4 regions of the Streptomyces pallidus (ex Mingjun et al. 2026) genome follow, and region 1 is predicted to be linked to each of the others. Evidence: riboswitches for the same ligand, from Rfam matches in the RefSeq annotation. Region 1 holds a riboswitch; each other region holds the start of a gene.
What was found. A riboswitch is a leader RNA that binds a small molecule or an ion and turns the genes downstream of it on or off. The one in region 1 is predicted to bind cobalamin.
Positions count from the first base shown of each region.

Region 1 (5,524 bases):
AGGTCTTCGTCTACGACTGCCCGGACGACGAGGGCGTCCGCCACACCGGTGTCGTGGTCAACCCGAAGCTCGTGGAGCTGCCGGCCGCCGCCCGCGTGCTCGACGACTCCAACGAGGGCTGCCTGTCGGTCCCCACCGCGTACGCCTCGCTGGCCCGCCCCGACTACGCCGAGGTCACCGGCCAGGACGCCCAGGGCAACCCGATCAAGGTGCGGGGCACCGGCTACTTCGCCCGCTGCCTGCAGCACGAGACCGACCACCTGTACGGCTACCTGTACATCGACCGGCTCTCCAAGCGGGACCGCAAGGACGCCCTGCGCCAGATGGCCGAGGGCACCCCCCGGTACGAGACCGTCCCGAACGACTGACGCGCGCCCCACACGCCCGAGGGGCCCGCCCCGGATCGGATCCGGAGCGGGCCCCTCGGCGTTCGGCCGGTACGGGTCAGAAGTCCTCGTCCAGGTCGACCGTGCCCTCGACGGCGACCTGGTAGGCCGACGGACGGCGCTCGAAGAAGTTCGTCAGCTCCTGGACGCCCTGCAGCTCCATGAAGGAGAACGGGTTCTGCGAGCCGTACACCGGGGGGAAGCCCAGGCGGACCAGGCGCTGGTCGGCGACGCACTCCAGGTACTCGCGCATCGACTCGGTGTTCATGCCCGGCAGGCCGTCACCGCACAGGTCGCGGCCGAACTGCAGCTCCGCCTCGACGGCTTCCCTCAGCATGTCCGTGACCTGCTGCTGGAGCTCGTCGTCGAAGAGGTCGGGCTCCTCCTTGCGGACCGTGTCCACGACCTCGAACGCGAAGTTCATGTGCATGGTCTCGTCGCGGAACACCCAGTTGGTGCCGGTGGCCAGGCCGTGCAGCAGACCGCGCGACCGGAACCAGTACACGTAGGCGAAGGCACCGTAGAAGAACAGGCCCTCGATGCACGCGGCGAAGCAGATCAGGTTCAGCAGGAAGCGGCGGCGGTCGGCCTTCGTCTCCAGCCGCTCGATCTTCTCGACCGAGTCCATCCACTTGAAGCAGAACTGGGCCTTCTCGCGGATGGAGGGGATGTTCTCCACCGCGGCGAACGCGGCCGCCCGGTCGTCCGGGTCGGGCAGGTAGGTGTCGAGCAGCGTCAGGTAGAACTGGACGTGCACGGCCTCCTCGAACAGCTGGCGCGACAGGTACAGGCGCGCCTCCGGGGAGTTGATGTGCTTGTACAGCGTCAGGACCAGGTTGTTCGCCACGATCGAGTCGCCCGTCGCGAAGAACGCCACCAGCCGGCCGATCATGTGCTGCTCGGCGGGCGTCAGCTTCGCCAGGTCGGCGACGTCCGAGTGGAGGTCGACCTCCTCCACCGTCCACGTGTTCTTGATCGCGTCCCGGTAGCGCTCGTAGAAGTCCGGGTAGCGCATCGGGCGGAGCGTCAGCTCGAAGCCCGGGTCCAGGAGGTTCTTGTCGGTGGAGCTCATTACTGGCAGGCCTCGCAGGACTCGGGGTTCTCAAGGGAGCAGGCCAGCGCCTCGGCGTCGAGGGCCTGCGGGAGGGGCGTGGCGGTCGCCGGGACGGCGGCCGGGACGGCGGTGCCGGACGCGGCGCGCGCGATCCTCGTCGCGGGGCGCGAGCGCAGGTAGTACGTGGTCTTCAGGCCCTGCTTCCAGGCGTACGCGTACATCGACGACAGCTTGCCGATGGTCGGCGTCTCCATGAACAGGTTCAGCGACTGCGACTGGTCCAGGTACGGCGTACGGGCCGCCGCCATGTCGATCAGGCCGCGCTGCGGGATCTCCCACGCCGTGCGGTACAGCTCGCGGACCTCGGCCGGGATCCAGCTGAAGCCCTGGACCGAGCCGGAGGAGTCGCGCAGCGCCTCCCGGGTCTGGGCGTCCCACACGCCGAGCTTCTTCAGGTCCTCCACCAGGTAGCCGTTGACCTGGAGGAACTCGCCCGACAGCGTCTCGCGCTTGAACAGGTTGGACACCTGCGGCTCGATGCACTCGTACACGCCGGCGATCGAGGCGATCGTCGCGGTCGGCGCGATGGCCAGCAGCAGCGAGTTGCGCATGCCGGTCGTCGCGATCCGGGCGCGCAGCGCGTCCCAGCGCTCCGGCCAGGTGAGCTCGACACCGTAGTGGTCGGGGTGCAGCACGCCCTGGGCGGTACGGGTCTGCTCCCAGGCCGGGAGGGTGCCGTGCTTCTCGGCGAGGTCGGCGGAGGCCTCGTAGGCCGCCAGCATGATCCGCTCGGCGATCTTCGTGGAGAGGGCCTTGGCCGCGGCGGAGTCGAAGGGCAGGCGCAGCTTGAAGAAGACGTCCTGGAGGCCCATGGCGCCCAGACCCACCGGGCGCCACTTGGCGTTGGAGCGGCCGGCCTCCTCGGTCGGGTAGAAGTTGATGTCCACGACCCGGTCGAGGAAGGTCACGGCGGTGCGGACGGTCTCGTCCAGGCGCTCCCAGTCCATCTCGCCCGTCTCGGCGAGGACGAACGCGCCGAGGTTGACCGAGCCGAGGTTGCAGACGGCCGTCTCGCCGTCGTTGGTGACCTCGATGATCTCGGTGCACAGGTTGGAGGAGTGGACGACCGTGCCCGGCAGGGCGGTCTGGTTCGCGGTCCGGTTGGAGGCGTCCTTGAAGGTCATCCAGCCCTGGCCGGTCTGCGCGAGGGTGCGCATCATGCGGCCGTACAGCTCGCGGGCCGGCATGGTCTTCTTGGCCAGGCCCGCCTGCTCGGCCTTGACGTAGGCGGCGTCGAACTCGTCGCCGTACAGGTCCACCAGCTCGGGCACGTCGGCCGGGGAGAACAGCGACCACTCGCCGTCGGCGTTCACGCGGCGCATGAACTCGTCCGGGATCCAGTGCGCCAGGTTCAGGTTGTGCGTACGCCGGGCGTCCTCACCGGTGTTGTCGCGCAGCTCCAGGAACTCCTCGATGTCCGCGTGCCAGGTCTCCAGGTAGACGGCGGCGGCACCCTTGCGGCGGCCGCCCTGGTTCACGGCGGCGACGGAGGCGTCGAGGGTCTTCAGGAACGGGACGATGCCGTTGGAGTGGCCGTTGGTGCCGCGGATCAGCGAACCGCGGGCGCGGATGCGGGAGTACGACAGGCCGATGCCGCCGGCGTGCTTCGACAGGCGCGCGACCTGGTGGTAGCGGTCGTAGATCGAGTCGAGCTCGTCCAGCGGGGAGTCCAGCAGGTAGCAGGAGGACATCTGCGGGTGCCGGGTGCCGGAGTTGAAGAGCGTGGGGGAGGACGGCAGGTAGTCCAGGCGGCTCATCAGCCGGTACAGGGAGGCGACTTCCTCGACCGCCTCGATGCCGTCGTTCTCGGCGAGGCCGCAGGCCACGCGCAGCATGAAGTGCTGCGGGGTCTCGATGACCTGGCGGGTGATCGGGTGGCGCAGCAGGTAGCGGCTGTGCAGGGTGCGCAGGCCGAAGAAGCCGAAGCGGTCGTCGGCGCCCTCGCCGAGGGTGTGCTCGACCAGCGCGTCGAGGCGGGCCGCGTGCAGCCGGACGAACTCGGCGGTGCGGTCGGCGATCAGGCCCTCGCGGTGGCCGACCTCGACCGAGGCGGAGAAGGAGGTGGCGCCCTGGCCCGCGGCCTCCTCGGCGACGGCGATCGTCAGCAGGCGGGCGGCGAGCCGGGAGTAGGCCGGGTCCTCGGAGATCAGACCGGCCGCGGCCTCGGTGGCCAGCCCGCGCAGCTCGGCCTCGTCGGCGGCCGCGCTGCGGCCGCGCAGGGCGGCGGCGGCGACCCGGCCGGGGTCGGTGTCGGGAAGGTCGGCGGTCAGCTCGGTGAGGGTGCGCAGCAGCGCGGCCCCGGGGCCCCCCTCAGTTCCGTTGTCGGACGGGTCGGACTCGGCGCGCGGTGCGGAAGGCGCGATGGTCACGGGGGGAGCTCTCCCTCGCTCGGCTCCGGGACGGCGGCGGTGCGGGCGCGAGCGGGCGCGCGCGGGCAAGGGCCCGTCAGGGCAGCACCGCGCGGCGTCCACCGGCCCTACCGCGGGGCCCGGACGTGGTCGGCACCCGGTTCGGTCGAGCCGGGCGCACTGTCGGCAGGTCGTCGGACTTCGGTGACACCGATGGGTGTACTTCATACCGTTGCGGGACAGTTCCGGATTCGCACCGGATTCCCCTGCGGCGACAGCGAGGATGAGCATACATGTGGGGGGAGGTTTCTGTGTGACCCCCTAGATGTTGTGTCCGCCCCTTTGCTGAGCGTGGCCTCACAGCTCCAGTCGGTAGGTGAGCAGGGTCAGTGCGGGGATCGGGGACCAGTCCAGTTCCGGGGTGCGGACGAAGCCCAGGCGGGCGTAGATCCGCTGGGCGCCGCGCATCGCAGGCTGGGTGGACAGGGTCAGCGCGGTGACCCCGTCGAGGGCCCGGGCCCGCCCGATGCACGCCCGTACGAGGGCCTCTCCGACGCCCGCGCCGCGCGCCTCGGGCGCCACGGCCAGCATCCGGAACTCGGCCTCGTGCGGCCCGGCGACGTCGGCGAGGGGGCTCCCGGGCGGGGCGAAGGTCACCCCGCCGAGCACCTCCCCGCCCCGGACGGCGACGAGCACCTCGCCGTGGCCGGCCCGGCCGGCCACGTCGCGCAGGACGTTCAGGTAGCTGTCGTCCTCGTTCCGGTCGAGCAGCCCGTCGCCGGTGTAGGCCTGCCCGGTGATCTCTCCCAGTCGTTCGTACTCGGCGGTCGCGGCGACGCGGATGTCGATGTCCATGCCGCCGAGTGTGCCGGACGGGGGCGGGCGCCCGGCGCTATCGTCGGAAGCAGCACCGTCGAGGAAGGCGAGCGAGGCATGACCGTGATGACCGAACGTCCCCAGATCCTGACTGAAGAGTTCGAAACCCTCGCCCGGATAGCCGCCCGCGAGATCGAGGGGTTGAGGCTGGAGTTCATCGGCGGGAAGCTGGGGGTCAAGGCGATGCCGGATGGGGACCACGGGATGATCATCCAGTGGCTGCTGAGGGTCTGCATGCAGCACCGACCTGAACTCTTCCTGCACAACCAGGGCATCAAGGTCGATCGATATCGTGCTGGGCGGGCCATTCCGGATGGCGTGCTGGCGCCCAGCCAGGCGTTCGTGGGGCAGGGTGACTGGTGTGACCCAGACCCTGTCCTGATGGTTGTCGAAGTGACCTCGTGGGACTCTGACACCGACCGCCGGGACCGTCGGGAGAAGCCCCGCGCCTATGCGGAGGCCGGCATTCCCGTCTACTTGCTGATCGATCGGGCCAAGTGCGAGATGTCCGTCCACAGCGAGCCCAGCGGGCCACGATACGAGAACGTGCGCACAGTGCCGTTTGGCAAGGAGATCGAGCTGCCCGACCCCGTTGGCATCACGCTCCAGACCGATCCCCTCAAGGACTGGGTGCGCTGACCCCGCGGTATGAGAAGGGCCCTGCCGGCGATCCGGTGGGCCCTTCTCGCGCAAGCGCATCGCTCAGCAGCAGCGGAAGCCCGAGCGGGGGTCCGCCTCGCGGGCGTCCGTACGGGCGCGTTCGAAGGCGCGGCGGGTCATGACCTCGGCGCCCGGGTCGT
Region 1 covers NZ_CP196181.1:2,795,147-2,800,670, reverse strand. Annotated here, with positions in the region: gene def (peptide deformylase) at 1-368, shown strand, start outside; gene ACSHWO_RS11930 (ribonucleotide-diphosphate reductase subunit beta) at 445-1,458, opposite strand; gene ACSHWO_RS11925 (ribonucleoside-diphosphate reductase subunit alpha) at 1,458-3,869, opposite strand; cobalamin riboswitch at 4,017-4,139, opposite strand; gene ACSHWO_RS11920 (GNAT family N-acetyltransferase) at 4,206-4,703, opposite strand; gene ACSHWO_RS11915 (Uma2 family endonuclease) at 4,782-5,363, shown strand; gene ACSHWO_RS11910 (YbdD/YjiX family protein) at 5,427-5,524, opposite strand, start outside.

Region 2 (5,524 bases), 4.5 Mb from region 1:
GCACGCCCCTCGACTTCCCCGTCGCCACGTCCGCGGTCCGCGCGGACCCGCACTGGCGGGTCGCCCCGCCGGCCCCGGGCCTGGAAGACCGCCGGGTCGAGATCACCGGCCCGCCGGACCGGCGGACGGCCGTCCAGGCGCTCCACTCCGGCGCCCACGTATGGACGGCGGACTTCGCCGACGCCACCGCCCCCACCTGGGACAACGTCATCGGCGGCCAGCTGAGTCTGCTCGACGCCTGCCGGCGGCGCGTCGACCCGCCCACGCCCGGGGGCAGGGGGCACCGCCTCGTCGCGCGGCCCGCGACCCTCATGGTGCGGCCCCGCGGCTGGCACCTCGCCGAGGAGCACCTGAGGGTCGAGGGACGTGCCCCGTCCGCCTCGCTGGTCGACTTCGGGCTGTACTTCTTCCACTGCGCCCGACGGCAGGTCGACGCCGGCTCCGGACCGTACTTCTCCCTCCCCCAGCTGGAGAACCGCTACGAGGCCAGACTCTGGAACGACGTGTTCCGGCTCGCCCAGGACCTCCTCGGCATCCCCCGCGGCACGGTCCGCGCCACCGTCACCGTCGAGACGGTCACCGCCGCGTTCGAGATGGAGGAGATCCTCCACGAACTGCGCGAGCACAGCGCGGGCCTGACCGCCAGCTGCTGGAACTACCTGTTCAGCGTCATCAGGACCTTCGGCCACCGCACGGACTTCCAGCTGCCGGACCGCGCCGCGATCACCATGACCGCCCCCTTCATGCGGGCCTACACCGAGCTGCTGGTGCGCACCTGCCACCGGCGCGGCGCCCACGCCATCGGCGCCACGGCCGCCCACCTGCCGGGCGAGGACCCGACGGCCGAGCAGGCCGCCCTGGCCAGGGTGCGCCTGGACGAGAAACGGGAGGCCGAGGACGGCTTCGACGGCTCCCGGGTCGCCCACCCGGGCCTGGTCCCGGTCTGCCGCGAGGTCTTCGACGGGGTGCTGGGCGACCGCCCCCACCAGCTCGACCGCACCCGCGAGGACGTCGCCGTCACCGCCGCCGACCTCCTCGCGGTCCGCCGCTCCAGCGGCCCTCCCACGCGGGAGGGCGTCCGCGCCGACGTCGCCGTCGCCCTGCGCTGCGTCGAGGCCTGGCTGCGCGGACAGGGGGTGGTGGCCCTCCACGGCCGGCTGGAGGACGCCTCGACCGCGGAGGTCGCCCGGACCCAGCTCTGGCAGTGGCTGCGCCACCGCTCCGTCGACCGCGACGCCGTACTCGCCGTCCTCGACGCGGAGTGCGCGGCACTCGCCGCGGAACGGCCCGGCGCCCTGGTCCCCCAGGCCCGGGCGGTGCTGGAGCGCACCGCACTCGGACGGGACCTGCCGGCCTTCTTCACCGCCGACGCCTACACCCGCCACCTGGTCCGGACGGACGTGCGGTCGTGAGCGCCGCCGTCAGCAGGGTCGGGGTGGTCGGCGGTGGGCAGATGGGCGCCGGAATCGCCGAGGTCTGCGCTCGGGCCGGCCTGGACACCGTCGTCTGCGAAGCCGGCGACGCCGCGGCCCGGGCGGCCCGCGAACGCGTGGCCGTCTCACTCGAACGCGCCGTCCAGCGGGGCAAGACCGACCGGATCTCCGCCGAGCACGCCCTCACCCGGCTCGTCTTCTCCGGCACCCTCGACGACCTCGCCGACCGGCAGCTCGTCATCGAGGCCGTCACCGAGGACGCGGCGGTCAAGACCGCGACCTTCGCCGCCCTCGACAAGATCGTCGCCGATCCGGAGGCGATCCTCGCCACCAACACCTCCTCCCTGCCCGTCATGCGCCTGGCCATGGCCACCGGCCGCGCCGACCGGGTCGTCGGGCTGCACTTCTTCAACCCCGTCCCCGTCCTGCCGCTGGTGGAGGTCGTCCCCTCGCTGCACACGGCCCGGGAGACCGTGGAGACGGTGGAGGCGTTCGCCCGCGAGACGCTGGACAAGACGGTGGTCCGGTCGCAGGACCGGGCCGGTTTCGTCGTCAACGCCCTCCTGGTCCCCTACCTGCTTTCGGCCGTTCGCATGGCCGAATCCGGCTTCGCCACCGCCGCCGACGTCGACGCCGGCATGGAGCTGGGCTGCGCCCACCCCATGGGACCGCTCAGACTGGCCGACCTGATCGGGCTCGACACCGTCGCCGCCATTGCGGAAGCCCTCTACGACGAGTTCAAGGAACCCCTCTACGCCCCGCCGCCGCTGCTCCAGCGGATGGTGCAGGCAGGACGGCTGGGCCGCAAGTCCGGCCGCGGGTTCCACACGTACGACCGGGACCGATGAGGGGCCCGGTGGTGCCGCCGGGCTGAGGGGCCCGGCCGCGCGGGTGCGGGGGTGCAGCGGAGTGGTGTCCGCCGCACCCCCGTCGCGCTGCCCGCCCGGGGCCGCGGTGCGTCCCGTCTCCCCGTCCGGATCAGGGACAAGGCCTCCGGGACCGGCGTGGGACCCCGTAGGCTGGCCGGGCAGCTGGTTCGCCCCGTCCGCCAGGCGGGATGCGTCGCAAGAGGGAACCCGGTGGGAATCCGGGACTGCCCCGCAGCGGTGAGCGGGAACGACCGCCGTCACACGCACTGGGTCCGCAGGGGCCTGGGAAGCGACGGCCAGTAGGTGTCCGCCGGGTGGATCGCCCCGGCCGGCAGGTCGCCCTGGCGCTGCGCGACGAGGTGAACGACCTGGCGGCGGCCGGGACCTCCGTCATCCAGGTCGACGAGCCCGCGCTGCGCGAGACCCTGCCGCTGCGGGCGGCCAACCGCGCCGCGTACCTGGAGTGGGCGACCGGGGCGTTCCGGCTCACCACGGGCGGGGTCCGCCCGGACACCCAGGTCCACACCCACATGGGCTACGCGGAGTTCGGCGACGTCGTCCGGGCCATCGACGACCTCGACGCGGACGTCATCAGCCTGGAGGCGGCCCGCTCGCACATGCAGGTCGCGCGGGAACTCGCGGCCCACGGCCACCCCCGCGAGGCCGGCCCCGGGGTGTGGGACGTCCACAACCCCGCGTGCGAGCACGGACGAGGCGACCGCCCTGCTGCGCGGGGGACTCGAAGCCATTCCGGCGGAGCGGCTGTGGGTCAACCCGGACTGCGGTCTGAAGACCCGCGGCTGGCCCGAGACCCGCGCCTCGCTGGAGCACCTGGTCGCGGCCGCGCGCACCGTCCGCGCGGAGCTGGGCGCGTCCTGACGGCCCCGGTCCGGGAGGGCGCCGCCGCGCGCCCCCCGGACCGGCGGCGGGTCAGCGCCAGATCGTCTGCACGTTGTCGAACTGCACCCAGGTGACGGGGTTTGCGGAGTTGATGTCGAGGCGGCAGGCGTTGATGCCCTGGCTGTTGTCGCGGGCCGCGGTGGCGCGCACGTACCAGACCGGGCGGGCGCAGTCGGCCGGGCGCGTACCGGTCCTGGTGTCGGCGGTGAAGGTGCCGGTGATCTGGCCGCGGGCTTGGAGGAAGGCCGTGCCGGCGACGGTGGTCAGGCGCACCTGCGGGGTGGCCCCCGTCGCCGGGGTGGCGCCGGCCTCCAGGACGAGGTCGGGCGCGCGATCTCGGTCCGCAGCCACGTCTCACCGCCGCGCTTCTCCACACCGAGGTTGACGCCGTGCCCGAAGCCGCGCAGGTACATGTGGCCGGTGATCCGGGCGGTCTCGGTGAGGCGCGGCAGGCACAGGTCGCCGCGGGACTTGCGGGCGTGTGCCGAGGCGTCTGCTCCGCGGCGGGTGGGCCGCCCGGCGTGGCGTGCGCTACGTGAGGGGTCCCGCACCCGGACGCCGACGCCCTCCGCGCGCGGCGACCGCATGCGAAAAGCGGGTTCCCGGCTGCCTCGTCGGCAGTCGGGAACCCGCTCGGTCCGCGGGGGCATCGGGACGGTCTGCCCCGCGGAGGCCCGGCTCGACCCGCGTCAGCGGGCGGCGAGGAGGGTGAGGGTGTCGATCACTCGGTTGGAGAAGCCCCACTCGTTGTCGTACCAGGCGACCACCTTGACGTGGCGGCCGTCGACGCGGGTGAGGGCCGAGTCGAAGATCGACGAGGCGGGGTTGCCCACGATGTCGGACGACACCAGCGCGTCCTCCGAGTACTCGAGCACGCCGGCCAGCGGACCCTCCGCCGCGGCCTTGTACGCCGCCAGCACGTCCTCGCGCGTCACGTCGCGGGAGACGGTCGTGTTGAGCTCGACGATCGAACCCACCGGAACCGGAACGCGGATCGAGTCGCCGTTCAGCTTGCCGTCGAGCTGCGGCAGCACGAGGCCGATCGCCTTGGCGGCGCCGGTCGTGGTCGGGACGATGTTGACGGCGGCGGCGCGGGCGCGGCGGGGGTCGCGGTGCGGACCGTCCTGCAGGGCCTGCTCCTGCGTGTAGGCGTGCACCGTCGTCATGAAGCCGTGCTCGATCCCGGCGAGCTCGTCGAGGACGGCGGCCAGCGGCGCGAGAGCGTTGGTCGTGCACGAGGCGTTGGAGACGATCGTGTGCTCCGCCGGGTCGTACGCGTCGGTGTTCACGCCGTACGCCAGCGTCACGTCCGCGCCGTCCGACGGGGCGCTGACGAGCACCTTCTTCGCGCCTGCCTTGATGTGGGCGCGGGCGGCCCCGGCGGACGTGAAGCGGCCGGTCGACTCGAGGACGATCTCCACGCCCAGCTCGGCCCAGGGCAGCTGCTCCGGCTCGCGCTCGGCGAGGACCGTGATGCGGCGGCCGTCCACGACGAGGGTGTTCCCGTCGACGGTCACCGGGCGGCCCAGGCGGCCGGACGTCGAGTCGAACGCGAGCAGCCGCGCGAGCGTGGTGGGCTCGGAGAGGTCGTTGATGGCGACGACCTCGAGGTCGCTGTTGCGTTCGAGCAGCGCGCGGAGCACGTTGCGTCCGATGCGGCCGAATCCGTTGATGGCGATGCGAGTCATGAGCGGTGTCCCTTCTGTTCGCCATCAGATTCGCTTCCTTGATCCTCCGACGACAGTGGCGGGATCGCCATGGTTCAAAAGGATCTCGCCACACCGCGGGGGCGGGCTACTCGCCCTGGGTGAAGGTGCGGCGGTACTCGGTCGGGGTGGTGCCGAGGATGCGCTGGAAGTGCAGCCGGAGGTTCGCGCCGGTGCCGAGGCCGACGTCGGCGGCGATCTGCTCGACGCTCCGCTCCGAGCGTTCGAGCAGCTCACGGGCCCTGTCGACCCGGGCACGCATGATCCACTGCATGGGCGTGTACCCCGTGTCGTCGGCGAAGCGGCGGGAGAACGTGCGCGACGACACCGCCGCGTGCTCGGCGAGCGCCTCCAGGGTCAGGGGCTCGGCGAGCCGGCGCAGGGCCCACTCTCGGGTGGCGGCGAACCGCTCCCCCAGCGGCTCGGGCACGCTGCGGGGCAGGTACTGCGCCTGGCCGCCGCTGCGGTAGGGGGCCGCGACCAGGCGGCGGGCGGCGTGGTTCGAGGCGGCCACACCGAGGTCGGCGCGCAGGATGTGCAGGCACAGGTCGATGCCCGAGGCGGCGCCCGCGGACGTCAGCACGCTGCCCTCGTCGACGAACAGGACGTTCTCGTC
Region 2 covers NZ_CP196181.1:7,339,479-7,345,002, reverse strand. Annotated here, with positions in the region: gene aceB (malate synthase A) at 1-1,412, shown strand, start outside; gene ACSHWO_RS32800 (3-hydroxybutyryl-CoA dehydrogenase) at 1,409-2,281, shown strand; cobalamin riboswitch at 2,504-2,626, shown strand; partial or broken gene ACSHWO_RS32795 (5-methyltetrahydropteroyltriglutamate--homocysteine S-methyltransferase) at 2,629-3,181, shown strand; gene ACSHWO_RS32790 (hypothetical protein) at 3,233-3,553, opposite strand; gene gap (type I glyceraldehyde-3-phosphate dehydrogenase) at 3,892-4,890, opposite strand; gene ACSHWO_RS32780 (GlxA family transcriptional regulator) at 4,997-5,524, opposite strand, start outside.
Region 2: linked by a shared signal. The riboswitch ahead of ACSHWO_RS32795 (5-methyltetrahydropteroyltriglutamate--homocysteine S-methyltransferase) and the one ahead of ACSHWO_RS11925 (ribonucleoside-diphosphate reductase subunit alpha) in region 1 are both predicted to bind cobalamin.

Region 3 (5,524 bases), 230 kb from region 1:
GCAGGTCGAGAACGCGGCCGAGATCGGCATGGAGCACAACCTGGGCCTGACCTGCGACCCGGTCGGCGGCCTGGTCCAGATCCCGTGCATCGAGCGCAACGGCATGGCGGCGGTCAAGGCGGTCACTGCCGCGAGGATGGCCATGCGCGGCGACGGCAGCCACAAGGTCTCCCTGGACAAGGTCATCAAGACCATGAAGGAGACCGGCGCCGACATGAAGGTCAAGTACAAGGAGACGGCCCGCGGCGGCCTCGCCGTCAACGTCATCGAGTGCTGACCTGACCCGGTCTCCGTACGGACGGGACCCCGGGCGCCGCGGCGCCCGGGGTCCCGTGCGTTTCCCGGCAGCCACTCGCCCGACCTGCGGCAACCGCCCGGATTTTCCCGGACGTTGAGGTTTGACGTGGATTGATCACGCTTCAGGGCGAACCGTGGGGGCTGGGGGTGGTACGGGGTGGTCCGGTGCGCAAGGGTGATCACGTGACGTCGCGGCCCCACCCCGGCGGCCGGCCAACCGCCGTGGACCGCAGCCCCTTCCCCTACGGAGGACCTCACCATGGCAAGCACCCGTAGCGCCCGCGTGATCGCCGCGCTCGCCGCGCTCCCTCTCGCCGCCCTGCTCTGCTCGGGCACCGCCGAGGCCGACAGCGGAGCCGGGGCGGGCATCTCGTCGAACGCGGCCGCGGCCGAGATCTTCGGCAGTGGCGTCCTCGGTTCCAACGCCGGCAACTCCTCGACCACCCAGCAGGTCGCCACCGGCTCCGGGGCGACCAACCAGAGCAACGGTGTCCAGCTGGCCGGAACCGACTCCGCGACCGTCGGGCAGAGCAACGGGAACGTTCCGCTCGTCGTCTCGCCCGTCCCGGTCGAGCCCGTCCCGTAGCCGCCCGGTGACCCTGCGGGCCCGTCCTCCGGCCGGAGGGCGGGCCCGTTCCCGTTCCTGTGCGAGGACGGGTCCGGGGACCCCCGGACCCGGGACTTTCGACCCGGTGGTGCGGGCCCGGGGGTGGACTAGCTTGGCGAGTCCCCCGTCACACCCCGAAGGGAGGGGAACCGGCCGTGGCCGTCATCGAGCACCGCGTCCTCCCCGTCCGCCTGGAGGCCGCCCCCGAGCCCGTCCCGCTGCAGGCGGCCTTCACGTACCGCTCCGACCGGCCCTGGGAGCTCGCCCTGGACTTCCAGGGGGCGGGCCGACACCTGGCGCGCCGGGTGTTCTCGCGGGACCTCCTGCTCGACGGGGAGGCGTGCGCCACGGGCGCGGGCGACATCCGGGTATGGCCCCGTCGGCGCCGCAGCGAGCCGCGGGTGTACCTGGCCTTCAGCAACGGCGAGCAGAGCTGTGCGGTCTCCGCCCGGGCCAAGGACGTCCGGGCGCTGTGCCGGCGGCTGGTGGAGTTGGTGCCCAGGGGCGAGGAGCAGCGGCACTACGACCTCGACGCGGAGCTGGACGGCCTCCTGATCAGGTGACGCGCCGACCCCCCGTCCACGAGGTGCCGGTTCGGGCGATTTCAGCGGAATGAGAATTTTGGTCGGTTTCGCCGCAACCATCGGCGCGCAGGGAGTGTCTCCGGCAGTGACACAGGTCCCCGTCTCTTGAGAACCAGGGGGGACGTCATGAACCACCTCCGCCGCCGGCAGACCGTGGCCCTTGCCACGGTGGCCCTCCTCACCGCCGGAATCGCCCTCGCCGCGCCCGCCTCCACCGCCCCGGCCCCGGCCGCCGCGGCGGCCGGGCGCACCGCCCTCCCGCTCGTCGTGAACGCCCGCTGGGCCGGGCACTGCGCGTACGACCGGATCGTCGTCGACCTGCGGGGACGTGTCCCCGACGTCGAGGTCACCCGCGTCCCGAGGCTGTACCGGGACGGGTCGGGCGAGCCCGTCCCGCTGGCCGGGAAGCACTTCCTCCAGATCCGCCTGCACCCCGCCGACGCGCACCTGCGCTCCGGCGAGAGCGCCTACCGCGGGCCGAAGCTCGCCACGATCGACCTGCCCGCCCTGAAGGGCTTCGCCATGACGGGCGACTTCGAGGGGTACGTCACCTTCGGCGCCGCCTTCGACAGCAGGCCGTCGTACACCTCGTTCACCCTGCGCTCGCCCGACCGGTTCGTGCTGGACGTCGCGCACCGCAGCGTGTGCTGCGGCTGAGTCGAGCCCCCGTACGGCCGGACGGCCCTGCGACCGTCCGGCCGTACCGCCTGGCCGTCAGCGGTGCTCGGGGTTGGGGTAGTCGAAGCGGCAGCCGGCGTCCCAGGCCGAGCGCTGGTTGCCGTGGGCGGGGATGCCGCCGGAGCGCTTGAGCAGGGCCGCCAGGTGCATCAGGTTCCACGACATGAACGTCGTGTTCCGGTTGGTGAAGTCGTTCTCCGGTCCGCCGGAGCCCGGGTCGAGGTAGGAGGGGCCCGGACCGGCCTCGCCGATCCAGCCGGCGTCGGCCTGCGGCGGGATCGCGTATCCGAGGTGCTGGAGGCTGTAGAGGACGTTCATGGCACAGTGCTTCACGCCGTCCTCGTTGCCCGTGATCAGCGCACCGCCGACGCGCCCGTAGTAGGCGTACTGGCCCTTCTCGTTCAGGATCGAGGAGCAGGCGTAGAGCCGCTCGACGACCTGCTTCATGACGGAGCTGTTGTCGCCGAGCCAGATCGGCCCGCACAGGACGAGGATGTCGGCGTCCATGATCTGGCTGTACAGGACCGGCCACTGGTCGGTTTCCCAGCCGTGCTCGGTCATGTCCGGCCAGACCCCGGTGGCGATGTCGTGGTCGACGGCGCGGATCAGGGAGGTCCGGGCGCCGGCCGCCTCCATGACGGCCCGGCTGCGCGTGATCAGACCCTCCGTGTTGCTGGTCTCGGGCGAGCGTTTGAGCGTGCAGTTGACGTAGACGGCGGTCAGGTCGGAGTAGTCGAACGCCCCGGCGTCCGTCCCCCGCTGCGGGTTCGCGGTGTCGTGTTCGGCGGCCACCCTCCCAGCCTGCGGCGACGCCGGGCCCCACGGCGACCGGAGGGCGCCCGTCCGGGGGGCGCTCCCGGCCCCCTCCCGGTCGGACGCCCATGCCACCGCTCCCGGCCGCACCCCGCGCACGCCCCGGCGGCGCCGGTTGGAGCGCATGAACGGAAGAGCGCCCCAGCACGCGCCGGTCCGCCCCCGACGGCTGACCGGGCCAGAACTTCCGCGCCCCTGCCGTCGTTTCGCCCGTCCGCCCCCGAGCACACCGGTACGCCGCCGGCCCGAAGCGGAATCTCCGGGCCCAACAGGCGCGCCGGAGCCGGGTTGTTACGGGTCCGCGGGGCGGACTAGGGTCATCAGGCCTTGGTGTACGGGAAACCGGTGCAAGACCGGTGCGGCCCTCGCCACTGTGAACGGGAAGTCCGGCTCCACTCCTGCGGGAAAGCCACTGGGCAGCGCGGGTAGGGACCCGCACCGCCCGGGAAGGCGGAGCCAGGGCATCAGTACCCGTGAGCCAGGAGACCGGCCAGGGCGCGTTGTCCATCCACGAGGTGCTGGAGAGGTCTCCCACTCATGCATATAGCCGAGGGCTTCCTGCCCCCCTGGCACGCGGTCGCCTGGGGCGCCGCGTCCGCCCCCTTCGTCGTCCACGGGGTGCGCGCCCTCACCCGCGAGGTGAAGGCCAACCCCGAGAGCACCCTGTTGCTCGGCGCGTCCGGCGCGTTCACCTTCGTCCTGTCCGCACTGAAGATCCCGTCGGTGACGGGCAGCTGCTCGCACCCCACCGGGACCGGGCTCGGCGCGATCCTGTTCCGGCCGCCCATCATGGCGGTGCTCGGCACGATCACCCTCCTCTTCCAGGCGCTGCTGCTCGCACACGGCGGACTGACCACGCTCGGCGCCAACGTCTTCTCCATGGCCATCGCCGGACCCTGGTCGGGCTACTGCGCCTACCTGCTGCTGCGGCGGTGCAACGCCCCGCTGATGGTGTCCGTGTTCTTCGGCGCCTTCTTCGCCGACCTCGTCACCTACTGCGTGACCTCGGTCCAGCTGGCGCTGGCCTTCCCGGACCCGGGCACGGGCTTCCTCGGCGCGCTCGCGAAGTTCGGCGGCATCTTCGCCGTCACCCAGATCCCGCTCGCCGTGAGCGAGGGCCTGCTGACCGTCCTCGTGATGCGGCTGCTGATGCAGTCCAGCAAGTCCGACCTGGTCCGGCTGGGCGTCGCCAAGCTCAGCGGCCGCTCCGAGCAGAAGACGGCGGTGTGACGCGATGAACCCGAGCCGGAACACGAAGATCAACGTTCTGCTGCTGCTCCTGGTGGCGGCGCTGGCCGTACTGCCCCTCGCCCTCGGCCTCGGCGAGGGCAAGGAGGAACCGTTCACGGGTGCCGACGCACAGGCGGAGGCGGCCATCACCGAACTGAAGCCGGACTACGAGCCCTGGTTCTCCCCGCTCTACGAGCCCCCGTCCGGAGAGGTCGAGTCGGCCCTGTTCGCCCTCCAGGCGGCGCTGGGCGCGGGCGTGCTCGCGTACTACTTCGGCGTCCGCCGGGGCCGCCGCCAGGGCGCGGCCGCCGCGGCGGCGGGCGGCGACGCCCCGGCTCCCACCCCGGAGTCGTAGCCGGTGCTGCCGATCGACGTGGCCGCGCACAGCAGTCGCTGGCGGGGCCGCCATCCGCTGGAGAAGGCGCTGCTCGGGCTGGGTCTGACCATCAGCGCCCTGTGCCTGCCGCCCTGGCCCGGCGGACCGCTCGTGGCCGCCGCGACCCTCGCCGTGCTCCTCGGGCCGGCCGGGGTCGCCGGGCGGCAGCTGTGGCGGGCCTTCCGGATCCCGCTCGGTTTCTGCTTCACCGGGGCGCTGCCGCTGCTCGTCGCGCTCGGCGGCCCGGCGGGTCCGGTCTCGCTGGCCCCGCACGGGCCGCGGCTCGCCGCCGAACTGCTGCTGCGCACGTCCGCGGCCTCGCTCGGGGTGCTGCTGTTCGCGTTCACCACGCCCGTGTCGGACGTGCTGCCCCGGCTGGTCCGGGCCGGGGTGCCGGCGCCGGTGGTGGACGTGGCCCTGGTCATGTACCGCATCGGCTTCCTGCTGCTCGACTCCCTCGCCCAGGTGCGGCGCGCGCAGGCGGCCCGCCTCGGGAACACGGGCCGGGCGGCGGCGTGGCGTTCGGTGGCCGGGCTCGCCGCCACCTCGTTCGTACGGGCCTTCGACCGCGCGGCGCGGCTCCAGTCGGGCCTCGCCGGGCGCGGCTACGACGGTGCACTGCGGGTGCTCGTCCCCGAGGCGACGCTCTCCTGGCGCTTCCTGGCGGCCTCGGCGGCCCTGCTCGCGGCCGTGACCGCACTGACCCTCACCCTGAAGGGGCTGTACCTGTGAACCCGTTGGTGGAACTGGCCGGAGCCGGCTACGCGTACGAGGACGGCCCGGCGGTGCTGACCGGCGTGGACTTCGCCATCGCCGAGGGCCGGGCGCTGGTCCTGCTCGGCCGCAACGGCAGCGGCAAGACCACGCTGATGCGGCTGCTCAGCGGTGGCCTGCGGCCCGGGTCGGGCGAACTGCGGCTGGACGGGACTCCCGTCGGCC
Region 3 covers NZ_CP196181.1:2,568,068-2,573,591, forward strand. Annotated here, with positions in the region: gene ACSHWO_RS10885 (L-serine ammonia-lyase) at 1-277, shown strand, start outside; gene ACSHWO_RS10890 (hypothetical protein) at 557-883, shown strand; gene ACSHWO_RS10895 (SsgA family sporulation/cell division regulator) at 1,060-1,467, shown strand; gene ACSHWO_RS10900 (AMIN-like domain-containing (lipo)protein) at 1,615-2,145, shown strand; gene ACSHWO_RS10905 (flavodoxin family protein) at 2,203-2,958, opposite strand; cobalamin riboswitch at 3,291-3,488, shown strand; gene ACSHWO_RS10910 (energy-coupling factor ABC transporter permease) at 3,517-4,209, shown strand; gene ACSHWO_RS10915 (energy-coupling factor ABC transporter substrate-binding protein) at 4,214-4,564, shown strand; gene cbiQ (cobalt ECF transporter T component CbiQ) at 4,568-5,317, shown strand; gene ACSHWO_RS10925 (energy-coupling factor ABC transporter ATP-binding protein) at 5,314-5,524, shown strand, end outside.
Region 3: linked by a shared signal. The riboswitch ahead of ACSHWO_RS10910 (energy-coupling factor ABC transporter permease) and the one ahead of ACSHWO_RS11925 (ribonucleoside-diphosphate reductase subunit alpha) in region 1 are both predicted to bind cobalamin.

Region 4 (5,524 bases), 1.8 Mb from region 1:
GTCGGCCGGCAGCGGCGAGGCGGTGGTGGCCGCCGCCGAGACCGTGCACCGGGCCGGCGGGCACGTCTCGTACGACCCCAACTTCCGGCCCCGGCTGACCGGCCGGGCCGCCGCCCGGCAACTGCTGGCGCGGGTCGCCCCGCTGACCGGCCTGCTGAAGACCTCCTGCCCCGACGACGCGCTCGCCCTCGTGGGCACCGCCGACCCCGGCGCCGCCGCGGCCCGTTACCGCGCGCTGGGCGCCCGTACGGTCGCGGTCACCGCGGGGGCGGACCGGCTGCTCCTGGACGACGGGACGCTGGCCGAGTACCACTGCGTGCCCGTCAACCCGGCCCCGGTCGACGCCACCGGGGCCGGGGACTGCTTCACCGGCACCGTCACCGCCCGGCTCGCCCTCGGCGACAGCCTCGCCGACGCCGTGGCCCACGGCATCGCCGCCGCGTCCCTGTCGGTCTCCGGGCGGGGCGGCACCGGCCGCGTCCCGACGTTCGCCCAGACCGCGGCCCTGGCCGCCACCCACCGCCGGCGCCGCGCCCCGGGGGACACGCACCCTTAATCGAGTGGATCTTCTCGCCGCGGCATGGCATGGTTGTCCCCATCGAAGGGGTGTAGCTCAGCTGGTCAGAGCGTCGGTCTCCAAAACCGAATGTCGCAGGTTCGAATCCTGTCGCCCCTGCCACGGTGAACCGGTGGTTCACGTGTGAAGGCCCAGGTCCGGGTTGGCGGAGCTGGGCCTTCGTCATGTCACCGCGCGGTCCGCGGCGTCTGGCAGACTGGTGTGGACCAACTCGGCGGTGCAGGACAGGAAACCGGTGCGAATCCGGTGCGGTCCCGCCACTGTGACCGGCCCGCCTCCCGCGGGCCGGAAGCCAGATACTGACGCGCCGCCTCTTCACGTCGACCAGGGGACGAGGATCCCCCGGAGAGGCTTCGCCATGCCGCGTTCCCGCGCCCTGCTGCGCGCACTCGCCCCGATCACCCTGCTGGTACCGCTCGCCGCCTGTGGCGGGTCGAGCGGGGCCGGACAGGGCGCCGCCCCGGGGACGGCCGCCGCGCCCGGGTTCCCGTACACCACCGCCAACTGCGGTGTCACCAGCACCTACCAGGCGCCGCCGCAGCGGGCCGTCACCATGAACCAGCACGCCACCGAGCTGCTGCTCGCGCTCGGCCTGCAGGACCGGATGGCCGGGACCGCCTACCTGGACGACGCGGTGCTTCCCGCGTACAAGCCCGCCTACGACCGGATCAAGGTGCTGGCGAAGGAGTACCCGTCCAAGGAGGTGCTCCTCGGCGCCAACCCGGACTTCGTGTACGGCGGTTACTCCAGCGCCTTCGACAAGGCGCAGGGCCGCGACCGCGAGGCGCTCGCCGGGGCGGGCATCAACACCCGGCTCAGCGTGGAGTACTGCACCGACGGCCCGGTGGGCCTGGAGCAGCTGAAGACCGAGATCACCGAGGTCGCCCGCACCTTCGGGGTGCCCGAGCGGGGCGAACGGCTCATCGCGGAGCAGCAGCGCCGCATCGACGCCGTCACCGCCCGGGTCAAGGACAGGGGCCGGCCCTCCGTCTTCGTCTACGACTCCGGTCAGGACAGCGCCTTCACCTCGGGCGGCCACGGCATCGGCAACGAGATCGTCTCCCTGGCCGGCGGGACGAACACCTTCGCCGACCTGGGGGACACCTTCGGCGACGTGTCGTGGGAGAAGGTCATCGAGCGCAAGCCCGAGGTCGTCCTCATCTACGACTACGGGGGCACCACCGTCGAGGCGAAGAAGCAGCGCCTGTTGAACGATCCGGCGCTCGCGGAGGTTCCAGCGGTCAAGAACCGGCGGTTCGCCGTGCTGCCGCTGTCCTCGGCCGTCCTCGGCGTGCGCGTCGCCGACGCCGTCGAGGCCCTGGGCCGCCAGCTCCACCCCGACGCCCCGTGACCCGCCCCCGTACGGGCCCTGCCCGGCGTCCGCCCGTCGCCGTGGTCCTGCTCGTCCTGGCCGCCGCGCTCCTCGCGTCGGCCGTGGCGGGGCTGGCCCTGGGGCCGGTCCGGATCGCCCCCGGGCAGGTGCTCGACCTGGTGCTCCGCGGACCCGGGCCGGGCGGCGGGGCGTTCGGCTCCATCGTGTGGGACGTGCGGATGCCGCGGGTGCTCCTCGGCGCCGTCGTCGGGGCCGGGCTCGCGGTGGCCGGCACCGTCCTGCAGGCCCTCGTCCGCAACCAGCTCGCCGACCCGTTCCTGCTCGGCGCCTCCTCGGGTGCCTCGGCCGGCGCGGTCCTCGTCATCGTCCTCGGGGCGGGAGCCGGCACCGCCGGGACGGCGGGCGCGGGCGCCCTCGCAGGTCTCGCCGGTATCGCGGGCGGGGCCGGGGTGCCGGCGGCCGCGTTCGCCGGGTCGATGTGCGCGCTCGTCGCCGTGTACGCGATGGCCCGGCGCGGCGGGAGCATGACGACCGGGCGGCTGGTCCTCGCCGGCGTCGCCGTCCAGTACGTCCTGTCCGCGCTCACCAGCCTGGTGCTCGTCCTCGCCGCGCGCCCCGACCAGGTGCGGTCCGTCCTCTTCTGGACCCTGGGCGGCCTCGGCGGCGCCCGCCCGGACGAACTGGCCCTGCCCGCGGCGGTGCTGGCCGCCGGCACCGCCCTGCTGACCGCCCTCGCCCGGCCGTTGGACCTGCTGCTGGCGGGGGAGGAGGGTGCGCACACCCTGGGGCTGGACGCGGGCCGCTTCCGCGCCGCCGTCTTCGTCCTCGTCTCCCTCGTCGTCGGGGTGCTCGTGGCGTACAGCGGGGCGATCGGCTTCGTCGGGCTGATGGTGCCGCACGCCGCCCGGATGGTCGTCGGGGCCGCGCACCGGTCCCTGCTGCCGGTCGCCGCCCTCGGCGGGGCGGTGTTCCTGCTCCTGGCCGACCTGATCGCGCGCACGGCCGCGGCGCCCGAGGAGATACCGGTCGGCGTGGTCACCGCGCTGGTCGGCGGACCGTTCTTCCTGTGGATGCTGAGGCGTTCCACGCGCACCGAGGGGCTGCCGGCATGACCGCGGACGGGCGGGCGCACCCGCTGGACCTCACCGTCGACGGCGTGGGCTACACCACCGGCGGACACACCCTGCTCCACGGAGTGGACCTCACCGCCCGGCCCGGCGAGACGGTCGGCGTGGTCGGCCCCAACGGCAGCGGCAAGACCACGCTGCTGCGCTGCGTGTACGGCACCCTGCGGCCCACCACCGGCCGTGTCCTGCTGGACGGCGCGGACGCGGCGGCGCTCGGCGTCAAACACCGGGCCCGGCGCACCGCGGTCGTCCCCCAGGACGCGACCGGCCTGCTCGGACTGACCGTCCGCGAGGTCGTCGCCATGGGGCGCAGCCCGCACAAGCGGTTCTGGGAGCAGGACGGCCCGGACGACGCCCGGCGGGTCGCCGAGGCACTGGAGACCGTGGGCGTCGCCGCGTTCGCGGACCGCCGCTTCGACGAACTGTCCGGCGGCGAACGCCAGCGCGCCCTCGTGGCCCGCGCCCTGGCCCAGGACCCCGGCCTGCTCGCCCTGGACGAGCCGACGAACCACCTCGACGTCCGCTACCAGCTGGAGCTCCTGGCCCTGGTGCGCGCCCTGCCCGCCACCGCCGTCCTCGTCCTCCACGACCTGAACCTGGCCGCCGCCTTCTGCGACCGCCTGTACGTCCTGTCGGCCGGCCGCGTGGCCGCCTCGGGCCCTCCGCCCGAGGTCCTGACGGAGGACCTGCTGGCCGAGGTGTACGGGGTACGGACCCGGATCGGCGTCCACCCGGCCACGGGCGTCCCGAACGTCGTCTACCTTCCCCTGGACGCGCAGCCGGCGGCCCGCTGACCGGGACCGTACCGGAACCGGCAGGACGCGGCCGTGCTCCGCCCGGCGGGGAGCACGGCCGGCGCAGCGCCTACCCGGCCGAGGCCTCCTGATGGCCGTAGGGGCGGGTGATCAGTTCCAGGGCGTGGCCGGACGGGTCCAGGAAGTAGATGCCGCGGCCGCCGTCGTTGTGGTTGATCTCGCCCGGGTGCTTCTGCCGGGGGTCGGCCCAGTACTCGATCCCGGCCGCCCGGATCTTCTCGTACGAGGCGTCGAACTCCGCCTCGGAGACCAGGAAGGCGTAGTGCTGGACGGTGATGGACCCCGCCGGGACGGTCGCGAAGTCCAGGGTGACGCCGTTGGCGGTTTCGACGGGGACGAACGGTCCCCACTCCTCGCCGACCTCAAGGCCGAGGAGGTCGGCGAGGAACGCGGCCGACTCCCGGTTGTCCCGGGAATGGACGATCGTGTGGTTCAGCATGACTGACATGTGTGAATGCCTCCGCAAGGCACATCACGGGCACCTCCATGCCTCACCCGGTCGGTGACCGACACGCGATGCCGTGATCACGATCCTAGACGTCCGCTCCGGGGGGAGTCCACCGAGCGGGCGGGAGCGCCCACACCCCCTACCCGTACACCTCCTTCACGTTGTCCCGGGCCGGGTGCGTGCGGCCAGCGGGGCCCGCCGCGAAGGCGCGGAGCAGGTTCTCCGTCACGCGGGTGGTCAGGGCGCCCGCCCTCGCGTCCAGGCCGTGGACGGCGCCGCTGCTCCCGTCGCCGGTCGCGTCCAGCGCCTCCACCCAGCGCATGGTCCCGGTGGCGAAGACGCCCGCGCCGCTCGGCACCGTGTAGTACGCGGTGTCCTGGTGGCTGGACCGGCCCTCGCACACCACCGGGGAGTGCGCCAGGATCTCGATCGGCCGGGGCGTCGGGAAGCCGGTGTCGACCTTGTCGTACTCCACACCCACCAGGTGCGCGAAGCGGTCGCCCGCCTTCACGCCGGTGCCCTCGAAGAGCCAGTGCCCCGGGTGCGTCACCACGTACGGGGCGTCCACGGGGTAGCCGTCGTAGATCACGCCGAGCAGCGAGCTCTCGGGGTCGGCGCCCGGCGCCGAACGGAAGTCGGTGGTCGCCGGGTGGCCCCGCTCGTGTCCGGGGTCCCGGTCGTAGGAGGACTTGTAGCAGACGACGGTGCGCTCGGGCCCCAACTCGGAGGGCTCCAGCCGGATCCGCCGGAAGCAGCAGTTCGCGCCCAGGAAGGCGAGGTTGGTGCCGGCGTCGCGGGCGGCGGTGAAGTGGGCGCGCTGCTCAGGCGACCAGTACTCGTCGTGCCCGAGGGACAGCACCGCCGCCGCCCCGTTCAGCAGCCGCTTCTCGCGCGCCACGTCACTGGTCGTCGCGTAGGCCAGGGGTATGCCGAGCCGCTCGGCCAGGGCGAGCAGCGGGGCCTCGTACACGAGGAACAGGCCGGCGCCGTCGTCGTAGTCGTACGGCCGGTCGAAGGTCACGGCCAGGGAGCGGGAGGCGAACCCGCCGCTCGGGCCGTCGTAGCTGCTGTAGCCGCCCCACCGGTTGTACGCCTGCCAGGTCGCCACCGCGTTGACGACGACCGTACGCCCGGCGGTGGCCGCCGACCGCACCGTGACCGGCACGAAGCGCTGGCCCTCACCGCCCTGTGCGTCGAGCCGCAGCAGGTAGCAGCCCTCGGGCC
Region 4 covers NZ_CP196181.1:994,804-1,000,327, reverse strand. Annotated here, with positions in the region: gene ACSHWO_RS04145 (PfkB family carbohydrate kinase) at 1-556, shown strand, start outside; tRNA gene ACSHWO_RS04140 (tRNA-Trp) at 603-679, shown strand; cobalamin riboswitch at 763-899, shown strand; gene ACSHWO_RS04135 (ABC transporter substrate-binding protein) at 936-1,928, shown strand; gene ACSHWO_RS04130 (FecCD family ABC transporter permease) at 1,925-3,022, shown strand; gene ACSHWO_RS04125 (ABC transporter ATP-binding protein) at 3,019-3,831, shown strand; gene ACSHWO_RS04120 (VOC family protein) at 3,902-4,300, opposite strand; gene ACSHWO_RS04115 (N,N-dimethylformamidase beta subunit family domain-containing protein) at 4,440-5,524, opposite strand, start outside.
Region 4: linked by a shared signal. The riboswitch ahead of ACSHWO_RS04135 (ABC transporter substrate-binding protein) and the one ahead of ACSHWO_RS11925 (ribonucleoside-diphosphate reductase subunit alpha) in region 1 are both predicted to bind cobalamin.